Regions from separate parts of the Paenibacillus sp. 2KB_20 genome, predicted to be linked through region 3. Evidence: riboswitches for the same ligand, from Rfam matches in the RefSeq annotation. Region 3 holds a riboswitch; each other region holds the start of a gene.
The links. A riboswitch is a leader RNA that binds a small molecule or an ion and turns the genes downstream of it on or off. The one in region 3 is predicted to bind cyclic di-GMP.
Positions count from the first base shown of each region.

Region 1: it holds a riboswitch for cyclic di-GMP, as region 3 does, so the genes downstream of both, AB4124_RS02090 (transglutaminase-like domain-containing protein) here and AB4124_RS29320 (S-layer homology domain-containing protein) in region 3, are expected to answer to the same signal.
Region 2: it holds a riboswitch for cyclic di-GMP, as region 3 does, so the genes downstream of both, AB4124_RS17465 (non-ribosomal peptide synthetase) here and AB4124_RS29320 (S-layer homology domain-containing protein) in region 3, are expected to answer to the same signal.

Region 1 is NZ_JBFRHH010000001.1:455,710-459,975, forward strand. Features, by position in the region: gene AB4124_RS02085 (collagen binding domain-containing protein) at 1-1,003, opposite strand, end outside; gene AB4124_RS02090 (transglutaminase-like domain-containing protein) at 1,287-2,087, opposite strand; cyclic di-GMP riboswitch class I at 2,100-2,188, opposite strand; cyclic di-GMP riboswitch class I at 2,231-2,317, opposite strand; gene AB4124_RS02095 (ABC transporter permease) at 2,590-3,546, shown strand; gene AB4124_RS02100 (carbohydrate ABC transporter permease) at 3,559-4,266, shown strand, end outside.
Region 2 is NZ_JBFRHH010000006.1:144,200-148,465, forward strand. Features, by position in the region: gene AB4124_RS17450 (universal stress protein) at 1-260, shown strand, start outside; gene AB4124_RS17455 (alpha/beta fold hydrolase) at 805-1,047, opposite strand; gene AB4124_RS17460 (hypothetical protein) at 1,248-1,406, shown strand; cyclic di-GMP riboswitch class I at 2,081-2,175, shown strand; gene AB4124_RS17465 (non-ribosomal peptide synthetase) at 2,404-4,266, shown strand, end outside.
Region 3 is NZ_JBFRHH010000016.1:25,294-29,559, reverse strand. Features, by position in the region: partial or broken gene AB4124_RS29330 (DMT family transporter) at 1-493, opposite strand, end outside; gene AB4124_RS29325 (LPXTG cell wall anchor domain-containing protein) at 1,129-1,257, shown strand; cyclic di-GMP riboswitch class I at 1,518-1,616, shown strand; gene AB4124_RS29320 (S-layer homology domain-containing protein) at 1,768-4,266, shown strand, end outside.

The sequences.
Region 1 (4,266 bases), on a different contig from region 3:
CCGACAGGACAGCGGTGTTCTCAAACCGGGACTGTTGACCGATAAGCTTCGTCGAGAAGCGAATTTCGTAGGCTTTGCTCATCGTCTCATCCTGGAATGCAAGCTCCAGGTTGCCGCCGCCCGTTTGGAGGGCGTACTTCCCAGCGTCCAGCTTATCACCAAGAACCGCTGAGCCGTCACCGTTAACCTGCAGGTTGTAAACCTCTACGGAATCCGCGATGAGTTCCAAGCCTTCAGGCATTTCATCTATGAGAACCGCGTGCTTGATTTTATCCAATGATTTGTTGATCTGGACCGTCCAATCGATCTGGTCTTTGCCAATCGCTTTCCCTTGCTTCTCGATCAGCTTTCCGCCTTGCGGCTTTAGGTTCACGATGATGGTCTGAACCCCGCCCTTGATCGGAATAGCAATAATGATTTCCGTGCTTCCTTTAAGAACTTCCTTTTTAAACTCGGTACGAATTTCCAGCTTGCCGCTGATGTTGGAATGATTCTCCACGTAATCGTTGAAGGTCATCACAATTTTCCCATTCCGATCAACGGTAAATCGGCCAACTTCGCCTTGACCGGCAAGGAGCGGTGCGTCAATGTCCGTAAAAATCTCAAACTGCGTCGGCAGCTCGAAAGTGAATGTATCCCCATTCTTGTAGCCGTGTCCGTTCGGAAGCTCCCATTCGTAGCTGAGATTAACGGCTGCACCGATGTCCAGGCTGCTGTCCGGATTATACACCGCATCAACCACGGTACCGTTCACATCGGTTAATACGACTTTGGTTAGTATTCCTTCCATATCGACTGCTGGTGCTGGCGTGTTATATACGTCATCCGTGACTGTCTTTGGCTCCCTAACTTCTAATTCCTGCACGCCAATCTCTGATTCCTGCACAGTAACGGCTGATGGCTGCTCGCTACCAGCAGCATTCGCTGTCCAAGCGAATGTGCCGAGTAGTGTTTGAAACAGAAGCAGCAGCGCCACAACAATTCCACTTACTTTTTTCTTCATAATCTCTCCCTCAATCTTATCATTACCCTCGTAATATTCGGTTCCGATCTAACTTTCCGTGCGTTCATTTCGTCCCATGCTTCTACCAAAATGCATGCCAATAATGGACTTCATGAGCCATCATCTCCAAGACCTGTTATGGGCGCACGATTCATTGGTGTCTGTATTTTCCTTCAGAACCCAGCGGGCTTTCTGCATTATATCGGCCAAAACTCTACAATTTCTATACAACCGAAATAAGCCTTGGACTTATTCGTCCAAAGCTTAGTTTATTACGCATTAATTAGTAGTATTTGGATGCTGAATAGCTGGAGGCATCTTTAATCATTTTGTATCCGGTCCCTTTGCTTTTCCAGCTTGCATCGACGGTTGTGTCAATGGTTACCCACTGCCCATTCAAATATACTTCATTCCAGGCGTGATACACATCAACGTATTCCGAGGTTCCCATGGCAAGCTTTGCCGGAATATCGAGGCTGCGGAGCATGGAAGCGAATAGGGAGGCGTAATCATAGCACATCCCTTTCTGTCCAGCGATCGTGCGGTTGCTATCGGGAAGGTAATCCGTCAGCTTGCTGGATGCTAGAGCATTGTCGTACCGGACCGTCCCGACGATATATTCGTAGACAGCCTGTACTTTTTCCTCGTCGGAGTGGGCAGAACGGGTTAGCTTTTTCGCAAGCTGAGCAGCCTTGCCCTCTTCGCTCCAATCGATATTTTGTACAGAGTTCAAAAACACTTTGCTACCGTTCGTCAGTTGCAGCTTAACTGCCGCTTCCTGAACGATCTTGTATTTGCTGCCGCTGACTTGTTCCAGCACGGAAATCGTGTAATCTCCGTTGCCCATCTGCAGTGGAAAAACTTCCTGCTGCTTGGCCGGCGAAAGCCCATATGTATATTGGTCCTGACCTTTTCCGATCATGAGTTTCGTCTTGGTGCCTGCTTTCACGTCATATTGAATGACGATTGCCCCACGGTCCAGTTCTTCCAAGCCCAGCCAATCTTCAGATGGTGCAGCTTGTACAACCGGAGCCCATATCAGAAACGCAAAAAGTCCAATTATCGCGAACACTGCGTTGCGCATGTGTAACTCCCCTTCGGTGGCCAGGCTGCCATTTGACATTTCGTCAAGAAGGCCCTGTAGCTTTGCGTCCTAGTCTTTCGACAAGTTTGCCATTATCATATTAGAGTTCCACGTTTGTCCAAAAAACAAAAAAAGCGTTTTCATTCGGTAGCTGGCTGTCATTGACGTTTCGTCAAGAAGACCCTGTAGCTTTGCGTCCTTGCCTTTCGACAAGTTTGCCGTTATCGTGAGTAGCTTTTGTGAGTACATCATATCAAATATCTCAATTTCCATCAATAAAAAATTTAAAATTTGGAATATTGTCATAGGTCAAACAGAGCCATCTAATCCCAACACTTGTCTTGTTTATTAGCCGACCAATAGAACAATCAATTCTATCGAATCTAACGTTTGTTGACTATAGTATCAAGTTTGTTATCTGGAAGCATCGAATCCTCCTCTTATACAATGAAACTAACAAGTGCACCGACAAGCGAGATTACACCGTAAGGAGTGAGGAAACATGAGCTCGAAAGCCGAATCAAAAGATAAACGAAAGCGCTTACGAACACGCTGGCACAAGCAGGATACAGAACTTACCCTCTTGGCGCTGCCGACCACGATTTGGTACCTCCTGTTTAGTTTCTTACCGATGTTCGGGATCATTATCGCCTTCAAAAATTTCAAGATTAGCGGCGGCTTCTTGAGCAATGTGTTTAACAGTCCATGGGTCGGCCTCAAAAACTTCGAATTTTTATTCAAATCGAATGACGCTTGGATCATTATTCGCAACACCATTGGCTACAACATTGTGTTTATCGTGCTAGGAATCGTTCTGCCCGTTCTATTCGCGATTATGATCGGACTCCTCCACAGCCGCAAAGCGAGCAAGGTCTATCAGACAATGATGTTCCTCCCCTATTTCCTATCCTGGGTAGTCGTATCTGCGGTAGGCTGGGCATTCTTAAGCTTCGATAAAGGGATTGTCAATCAAATGCTCGTCAATATGGGCAGCGATCCGATTAACTGGTATATGGAGCCGAAATATTGGCCATTGTTCTTGATTCTCTTAAATGTCTGGAAGGGCCTGGGATATGGTATGGTCATTTATCTGGCAACCATCACGAGCATTGACAGCACCTATTATGAAGCAGCTGTTATTGATGGCGCATCGATTTGGCAGCAGACGAGATTTATTACACTGCCCATGCTCAAGCTGGTGATCGTCATGATGTTTATACTGGCCGTCGGGCGGATATTTTACACTGATTTCGGCTTGTTCTATCAGGTCACGCGAGATTCCAATTCGCTGTTCAACGTGGCAACCACCATCGATGTCATGGTGTATAAGCAGCTGAAAACCGCCACCGTAGGGATGGCATCCGCAGCCGCATTCGTACAGTCTGTTCTGGGATGCGCAACGATTCTAATTGCTAACTGGATTGTTCGCAGAATCGATCCGGACAGCGCGATGATGTAAGGAGGCAAGACGATGACACCGAAAACCGCTTACGAGACAGGCCTTGAGAAGTTTAACCGCACAAACAAAGCCGTCAATCTGTTCTTCAACTTGATATTTATCATCTTGGCTCTGCTCTGCGTCATACCCGTAGTTGTTGTTCTGTCCATTTCCTTCTCCAGTGAGGAGTCCATCCGTGAGACCGGCTATCACCTGCTCCCGGTCGCTCTGTCGGCTGAGGCATACGTCTATATCGTTAAGCAGGGAACGATGATTCTGCGAGCGCTCGGGGTATCCGCCCTCGTTACCGTCGCCGGTACCGTGCTCGGCGTATTGCTTACCGCCTCCATGGGTTATGTGCTGTCTCGCCCAAACTACAAGCTCAGGGGCTTTCTGACCTGGGTGGTATTCATCCCCATGGTATTCAACGGCGGCTTGGTGTCCAGCTACTTCATTAATACCAATTTATTAGGACTTAAGGATAGCATCTGGGCACTTATTCTACCGCTGGCTGTTTCATCGTTCAACGTGATTATATGTAAAACCTTCTTCAAGAGCACGATTCCCGATGGGCTGATCGAATCTGCTGAAATCGATGGTGCCAGCCAGCTGCGAATCTTCTTCTCTATCATCCTGCCGATCTCGCTGCCGGTCATCGCAACCATCGGACTGTTTCTCTGCTTTGCTTACTGGAATGACTGGTTCCAATCGATGCTGTATATCGACAACCAGAACCTGTAT
Region 2 (4,266 bases), on a different contig from region 3:
TATTGAACGAAATGGAGAAAGCGAGTTTGGAACAGCTGCAACAAGCCAAATCTAAATTAAAATCTGCGGGGATTAATCCGGAAATCGTTCATCTTAAGGGAGATCCTGCACATGAAATATTAAATTATGCAAGGGATACCGAGCAGCAACTTATTATTATCGGAAGCCGTGGGCTAAGGGGCATAAAAGAAATGATGCTAGGAAGTGTCAGCCACAAGGTTTCGCAGCTATCAAGTTGTCCAGTCCTCATTGTACATTAACTCCTTTACGGAACTGCAGAAATGATGCATTGTTATACTAACGGGGAACGTTATAGTTGAATCATACAGCGGCATTCTAGGATATTTGTGTCCTACAATGCCGCTGTTTCTGTATCCCTTTTGATTACTTGTCCGATTAGATGGTTATCTAATGTCTGGTGCGATTGCTCCTTATTAAGGTAACGGGCAGGATAGTTCGAATCATAATCGACCTCCAGACCGCTTTTGTCAGACGACAAAGCACATAATAAGCAGGGAGCAAACCACCGACAACACTGCTCCCTGTTTTGATGGCATTCGGCTAGAGCAATCGACTGCTTTTTACAAGCAATTTGGTAGGATTGTCGCTTACTTGTTTTTAATTTTAACCCATCCCTAGAAGGTCCTTAACGACTATGTTAAATTCTTTAACCAGGCAGCAAGTGCCTCGCCAATTTCTTGAGGCGAATCTTCCTGGGGATAATGAAGTCCACGTACGGTGATCTCCGTTTGCATTGGCTAATTACGACAAAACTCAACATGAGATGTCGGCAAAGTGCCCGGATCACAGTTGACAAAGAGTTTCGGGACGGAGCTCTCTGCCAGAATCGCCCATACCTATGAGGTCAGGAGCAATGCAACGACCGAAATCTTGAGCATAAGGAAGAATTTCACGCCAGAGATAAGAGGAAGTAGGGTTGCCATGTAGGAAGACAATCGGATCGCCACTTCCTTCGTCTACGTAGGACATCTCTAGACCAAGCACTCGCTGATGCTTTTTTTCATAGGGAAAAGATGGTTTAACCATTCAGAATTTCACGAGCAAATTTTTCAAGTGTTTCGGGTTGCGCGAAGCATCTTGTAACAGAGAAGAGCGCAGCACCAACTGAATCTAGTGCTCCATCGACCACGATTCCAGCTGTCCAGGAAAGTCCGGAAACGGAAGCTCCTCCAGTAGCAAGATAGACCCCACATCATGGGCATTGATGGGAGCGGCCATCGTTCATTGTGGCGAGCATGATGCTACTGATGACGATCAGTGCATGCGGAGGACCGCAGGACCCGGCAGCGAATCAGGTGAATCGATTGTTAGTGGGCGACTATAAGATTGACAGGATCCTGAAGGAAATTACTCATCATGGACAGGACCGTAACGGGCTAGTTTAACAACAGCTGCATACCATCTCCCTACAGGAGATGATTCCGATGGTTGTGAAAATTAGTGCTGTGTTTCGAGTGCTCCACTCTTCGGAAGCGAGATCTCGTTACCAGTTATAACGTACTAATAACTTTGGTTTTTTTGTCCCGTATTACAAGAGACAAAAGTATTGGATCCAATGATATCCGTAGTCGTAGTTAGGACAATGGATATAAGGGTGAAGTTGAAAAATAGAACTATTGCCTTAATTATCCATAACCCAATATCCAAGTAATGATAGAAGAATACGCAGGGATAGGAGACTGATAATACTGAATCTATTAGAGTAATGGCGTAATTTTGTGGAATTCTGCCAGGGACAAAAATGTGTGTATGTCTCTGTTCTTAATCGATTTTTGTTTGTAAAAACGTATCCTGCTTTTTTGAATAATATAGTTTTAATAGGTAGTTAAGTGAAGTTAAGTGAAGTTAAGTGAAGTAGAGTGAAGTCGACGAAAAGCAAAAATTAGTAAAGATTAACTATCATGACCTAGAGTTACATGATGGTTATCTATATCATCAAAACGATTCTAGAAAGACAATATTGAACAAAAGACCTATCGATTTTCATTTGGAAACAAGATACAGTAATTGTAAAACGAATACATAATATGAACACGATTTACAATTTAATGCTAGTTTTGTACGACAATAGCAAACCCACCGAAAGGTGGCGACGCAAAGCTATAGGGGCTAATGCGGGATCTACTGTGATCGCGATGCCAGCCAGTTGCCGAATACGACGGGAGACCTCCGTTTTATTCATTTGAAGAAAGGGGGTTTTTTGACGTTCCAAAAAACAAAGGCGAGCTTCGCTGTAAGAAGAAACTAAGTTTGGGGCTATACGAGGCCATAGTCATATTGGCTCAGGAGGGGGGATACTTCTTCATCGCAGAATGCGAAGAGGATTCTTCTGTTCGTTATCAATCAGACATTAATGAATCGATAATCCGGGAGTTGATGGTCATGGAACAAACGACATGTGAAGTATCAATTGACGAATTTCCGTGGGGGGGATGGACCAACGATGAAGGAAGCCGGGTTAGTTTTTGCCTTGATTCTGCAACGACCCGAAAACTCTATCAACTTGCGTTCAATTTCGGAATAACTGTGGATATGGCACTAATGGCTTGTTATGCGATCCTGCTTGCCAAATATACCGGCGAGGATGACCCTGTAATTGGGTATTCGTTGGAAAGCCAGATGCTTCCTATACGATACTCTCCTACTGTACATAAGCCATTAGATAAGTTTCTGATAGAAGTCAAGCATACCACGATGCAAGCACTCGAAGATCGGAATATGCGTAAGAATCTGAGCGGCAATCCGTTCATCAAAGCGGCGTTTACTTGGCAAAACGCCAATACTACTCCTTTGAAATCTGATCAGTTGGGGACGTTTGAGCTTGCTTTGACGGCTTTTAAGAAGGAATCTCTCATGATACACCTTGATTACGCGACCCGCTTGTATAGAAAGGAAACGATTGAGCAGATGGGCGACCACTTGAGCCGTATTGTGCAGGAAGTAGCCGATTTTCCCGAGAAAGTGATTGCCGATATACGTTTGTTGTCCGAAGAAGAGGAGAGACAGATTCAGGCTTTCAGCGGAATTAAGACGGACTATCCTTCCAGCAAAACGGTCCATTACTTGTTTGAGGAACAGGTCAGCTTAACCCCCGATCGCCCAGCGGTCATGACCGCGGACCATCAGATATCCTATCGGGAATTGAACGAACACGCGAATCAGCTTGCAAAAGCACTACAGGATCACGGCGTAAAGCCGGAGAGCGTCGTTGGCATTGTCGCGGATCGGTCTGTCAGTATGATCGTCGGGCTTACAGCCATATTGAAGGCGGGCGGCGCTTATATGCCCATCGAAGCCGATTCTTCGTGCGAACGACTCGAATATATGCTCGAGGACAGTCGGGCGGGATTTTTGCTGGCCCCTTCCAGTTGGAAGCCTGACTTTGCATTTGAAGGAAAAGTAATTTATTGGGACAACGCGCAGCTTTATCTTGACAGCTGTCCCCATACGATATCTGAAGTAACCTCGCAAAGTCTAGCGTATATCATCTATACTTCTGGATCAACGGGGACAGCGAAAGGTGTCATGGTTGAACATTGCAACATCGTAAGACTGGTCAAGAAGACCAATTATTTCAATTTTTCCGTGGATCATCGAATTTTGCAAACCGGCGCAATTGCATTCGATGCGTCAACCTTTGAAATTTGGGGATCCCTTTTGAACGGATCTACCTTGTTTTTGATGAAGAACAAGGATCTATTAGACATTCACAAATTGAAGGAAACCATCATCGGCTACCGCATCACGGCTTGGTTTCTGACTACGGCTTTGTTCCATAATCTGGCCGAACAGGATCCTGACGTCTTTTGTACGTTGAACACCTTGCTAATCGGCGGAGAAGCGTTATCGCCGAAGCACGTAAACGCCGTAAGTAAGACCTGTCCCGATCTGCGGATGGTCAATATATACGGTCCGACGGAAAACACGACATTCTCCACTTATTTCCCGATCGAACGTGAATTCGAATCCGCCATTCCGATTGGCAGACCAATATGCAATTCCTCCGCTTATATCCTTGATAAACAGTTGAAGCTTCAGCCCATCGGAGTAGTGGGAGAGCTTTGCGTCGGAGGGGACGGTGTCGCGCGGGGGTATTTAAACCAGCTGGAATTGACAGAAGCCAAGTTTGTGGAACATCCGCTCCTCGGGGAAAGGTTATATCGAACGGGGGATATGGCCCTGTGGCTGCCGGATGGCAATATCGAAATTATCGGACGAATCGACGATCAAGTGAAGATCAGAGGG
Region 3 (4,266 bases):
CCGAAGATGGAGATGCCTCCAATCCACCGATGCTCATCGAGGCGACTCCGCCGAAGCCGAGCAGTAGGCCGACCATTTTCCGCGCGTACATCCTTTCTCCCAGCCCTCCTGCTACCGATAGCGTCGCGAACAGGCCCGCCACCCTGGTCTGTCCGAAATGCTCAATCGATCGCGAGTACACTCCACCGGTCGTACCGATCGCGACGAACAGCAGCAAAACGGCGACGCCCACTGTGACCGGATGACCGAGGAGCATGCTGATCGCCGGTGTCGGCGCCATGCCGAGCAGTGCGCCGAACGGCACGGAGCCTGTCAGCGCCCACAGTGCAGCGACTGAAAGCAGCCACGGTATCAGCGGAGCCGCGCGTCCGACGCGATGTCCCGGCCGGAGCATAGTCATTCGTCCGTTCTTATCCGTGGTGGAGAACAGCGGCAGCGTCTCGATATGTTCTTGCTGCCCGTGCTTCTGCTGACCCTCCGCAGCATCCCTCATCGACATCGCCCTCCCGAGGAAGATACTCGCACCCTGAGCGGCGGAGGGGGATTCCCCACGTCGCGGCCGGGACGATCAACTATAAAATGGAGGAGTTTCTTTCCTTTTTCTTCCTCATTATTGAACGTTTTTTGTAGGTGTTATGATATTCTAGGTGCCGTAATAGAAAGTTCAACTTCCTATTATCTTTGTACTCAGCCATACACAACTTCACCCCAATATTTCATATCTATATTTTACCACTATAAACCTTGTCTATAGATCAGATGAGTTCGGGTCCGGCGATGTAAGAGTTGATTGGCGGACATGATCGGCCCCTGATACTGGGGGGGACTATCCTAATGTGGGGGTGAATACTCGATTTGGGGGAAATTTATGCATTTAAAATAGCTCAAATACCGACCCTAAACTTCCCGTAATACATATCAAAAAGTGATGGATCTTCTTCGGTTAAGCCGAACAATCCAGGAGGGGAAGATTCGGATGTTGAATCCCCAGACTTCAGCCAACCCGGCGGATTAAGTGGGTCCGATGAAACGGATATATTAGGTGTATCTGATAAACCTGGTCCATCCGATACTTCGAATGATTCGGTGAATGTAGAGTCCTGAGACAGTAAAGGCACAGGTATCAAGTTGCCGAACACAGCTACGAATATGTACAGCTATTTGCTGGCGAGATGCATCATGCTGCTTGCAGGACTATCCCTCCTAAGAAGAAAAAAAGCATTAAGAAAGTTGACAAACAGCCCCTCAAGGCCGTAACCGCTGCAAGTCAGATAAGGTTGTATAGAAAATGTATAGGAGCAGCTAGTAGACTATAAGTTAATGAAGAAATAAGTAGATTTTTGGCGGATCCGACATGATCGTCCCGAATAAAAAAAATAGTGGTGATCACTTTTCCTAAAATTCTGCAAATAAAAGTAGGTTTCAACAAAGTTGGAGTATCGGGCCTAACCGTCCATTTTTTTCGAAGTATAATCCTAATTACGCAAGTGTTTAAATTCAATACTGTATACATACTCGTACGATAATGGCAAACCCGTTGAAAGACGGGGACGCAAAGCTAGAGGGGCTAAAGGATTTGCTGAAAACGCAAATGTCAATGCCAGCCAGCCGCCGAATACGACGGAAACTTCCGTCTATTAGCGCATGCCGCTTAAAGGACGGAAGTTTTTTTATTATATCGTAAAGGAGGATCGAAAAAGTCAGCTATGAGGATGGGGGCTTAACCCACTTCTTTAAAATCGCAATGAATTGGAGGAATGATTTTATATGCGCGTCCATGGATCCAGGAATTATTGGAATAAACAACTGATCCTGCTGCTTGTTTTTATGCTAGTAGCGGAAGGATTTTTCACTATGCTTGCGCCACAAACGGCGAAAGCGGCTGCTCCTGCTCCAGGCGGGGTTAGCGGAGATTTGATCTCCTGGGTAGAGTTCGAGAAGAGCATGGAGCAGGGGGAAATTGAAAACGGCCTTGTTACCGAATTGCAAGACTTGGCGGATGAAGGAAGGAAATGGACCCCTTTTGCAACAAAGGAACAGAAGGTGGAGAATATCGGCAATAAAATGATCAACTTCCACCTCGTGACCGTTCCCGAAAGTTCCGATGCTGCCGTACAATATAAGACAAATTCGCCATTTGCCGATCCAGCTTCAAATGCACGGGAAGTATTCTCCGTTCAGACAAAAGATCCGGATGCAACGTGCGTAAAGCCTCCTCTTGACACGTCAAACAATAGCGGCTTTCCTTGGGCAATGGGGGGGAGCTCTGGTTCGGATTATTGTGGCCTAAAAACCGGTAACGGAAGTAGATGGTCATCAGGTTTCGGTTCTGCTGGAGTGAGGGGGGCGGATGTTCTCGATAGAACAGTACTATTAGCTCCTAGCATCTTGAATGTCTCAAGCGCGGATAGTTGGACGATTTCCTGGAACGGGGCGTCAGGTAATAACCAGACGGGTAATATAGTGAATTGGGCGACGACCGGGGCAGGTGACGGGTACCATGCGATCGGAGGAACTAAAGAAAAACCTTTTAAAGGTGGGAGCATTGCGGAAGTACTTGTATATAATCGCAAACTGACTCCTACGGAGCGGCAACAGGTTAATAGCTATCTGGCCCTCAAATACGGAATTACGATGAAAGGCACCGACGATTATTTGGCCAGCGACGGCTCGACCAGAATGTGGACCAGAAATAACAACGTTGGCTATGTTCAGCGCATTACGGGAATTGGTCGTGATGATGACGGCACTTTGTATCAGAAACAATCGAAATCGCAGGCTGCTGGCGCCAATGTAACGATTGCGCTGGGTGATGCGATCACAGCGACTAACGATGCTAATACGAACCCGATTGCAAACGATAAAAGCTTCTTCGTTTTCAGCGACAATAACTTGTCGACCGTGTACGCCAAAGTCATCGATAATGACGATCTTCCCGCAAGCCATCAATTACAGCTCGCAACCAGCGTAACGTCGGCCAAGATGATGAATCGCGCATACAAGGTCGACAAAAGCGCCGATTGGAGCGATGCTCCGATTACCTTAAAAGTGGACGGCGCGGATGCAAGCGAGAATCAAGTGTTCTTATTCGTAAGTCCGGATAGCGCATTCTCGTCGGATGTAACCGCGCTGCCGCTGGATGCTTCGACGGGTCAAATCACGCTGAACAGCAGCGTATTGTCTGACGGCAGCTATTTTACATTTGTGGAGTATGTGGATAAGAGGTCGTTGGAGTCTCATGTTATTGATGCCGGAACCCTGGCTGAGGCCGATTATACCGAAGCCAGCTGGCAGGCATTTCAGCAAGCATTAGCTGATTCTAATAGCATTCTTACGGATGCGAATAAAACGCAAGATGAAGTGAATGCAGCCTTGAAGGCTCTTGAGGATGCTCGTGCAGCGCTAGTAAGCATAGCGGCACTTCAGGAGAAAGTGGATGAGATTAACGGCGAAATTACCGGCGGAACGTTGAAGGAAACGGATTATACGCCGGCGAGCTGGACCGAGTTGCAGAACAAGTTGGGCGAAGCCCAAACCGTTCTGGACAATCCGAACGCAACGAAGGCGGAGATCGATGCGGCATTAAAGGCGCTTGAGACCGCGCGCGGAAACCTCGTAATGGCGGGAGCGGAGCTTGAATCGCTGAACGTCTTCAATGCCGACGACAGAAGCCCGCTTGACTTCGAACCGCCGTTCGACGGTGATCGATACTTGAATTATACGACGGTTTCGAATTCCGTCTATGGAGTCGGCATTGAACTGAAAGCATTGAATCCGAACAGTACAGTCAAAGTGACATTCAATGGACAAGAGGTCGACGCCGCCGAATGGGATCGCCTGCCGCTCCAGGAAGGCCTCAATACCATCAAGGTAGAAGTGACCAATCCGAATGGCAATACGAATGTGTATCGGGTTGAAGTTTATCGTGTTTCCAACAAGCTCATATCGCTGACGCCTTCTACCGGTGTCTTGGAGCCTGCATTCGATCCGCTAACGGAAAATTATAAGATGAGCGTTACGAACAGCGTCTATCAGCTTCATTGGACGCCGGTAACCTTGGATTCGACCGCTACGATCGAGTTCAGCGTAAATGGCGGGGCATACGCAGGGGTCGCCAGCGGAACCGCAACTCCGCTTCATTCGCTTCAAGTCGGCGACAACACGGTCGTCTTTAAGGTGACGGATCAGGATGGCGTTGAAAGGTTGTATACCGTTATCGTAACCAGAGCCAGTGCACCTACGCCTGGCGATGGCGGTGGTGGCGGC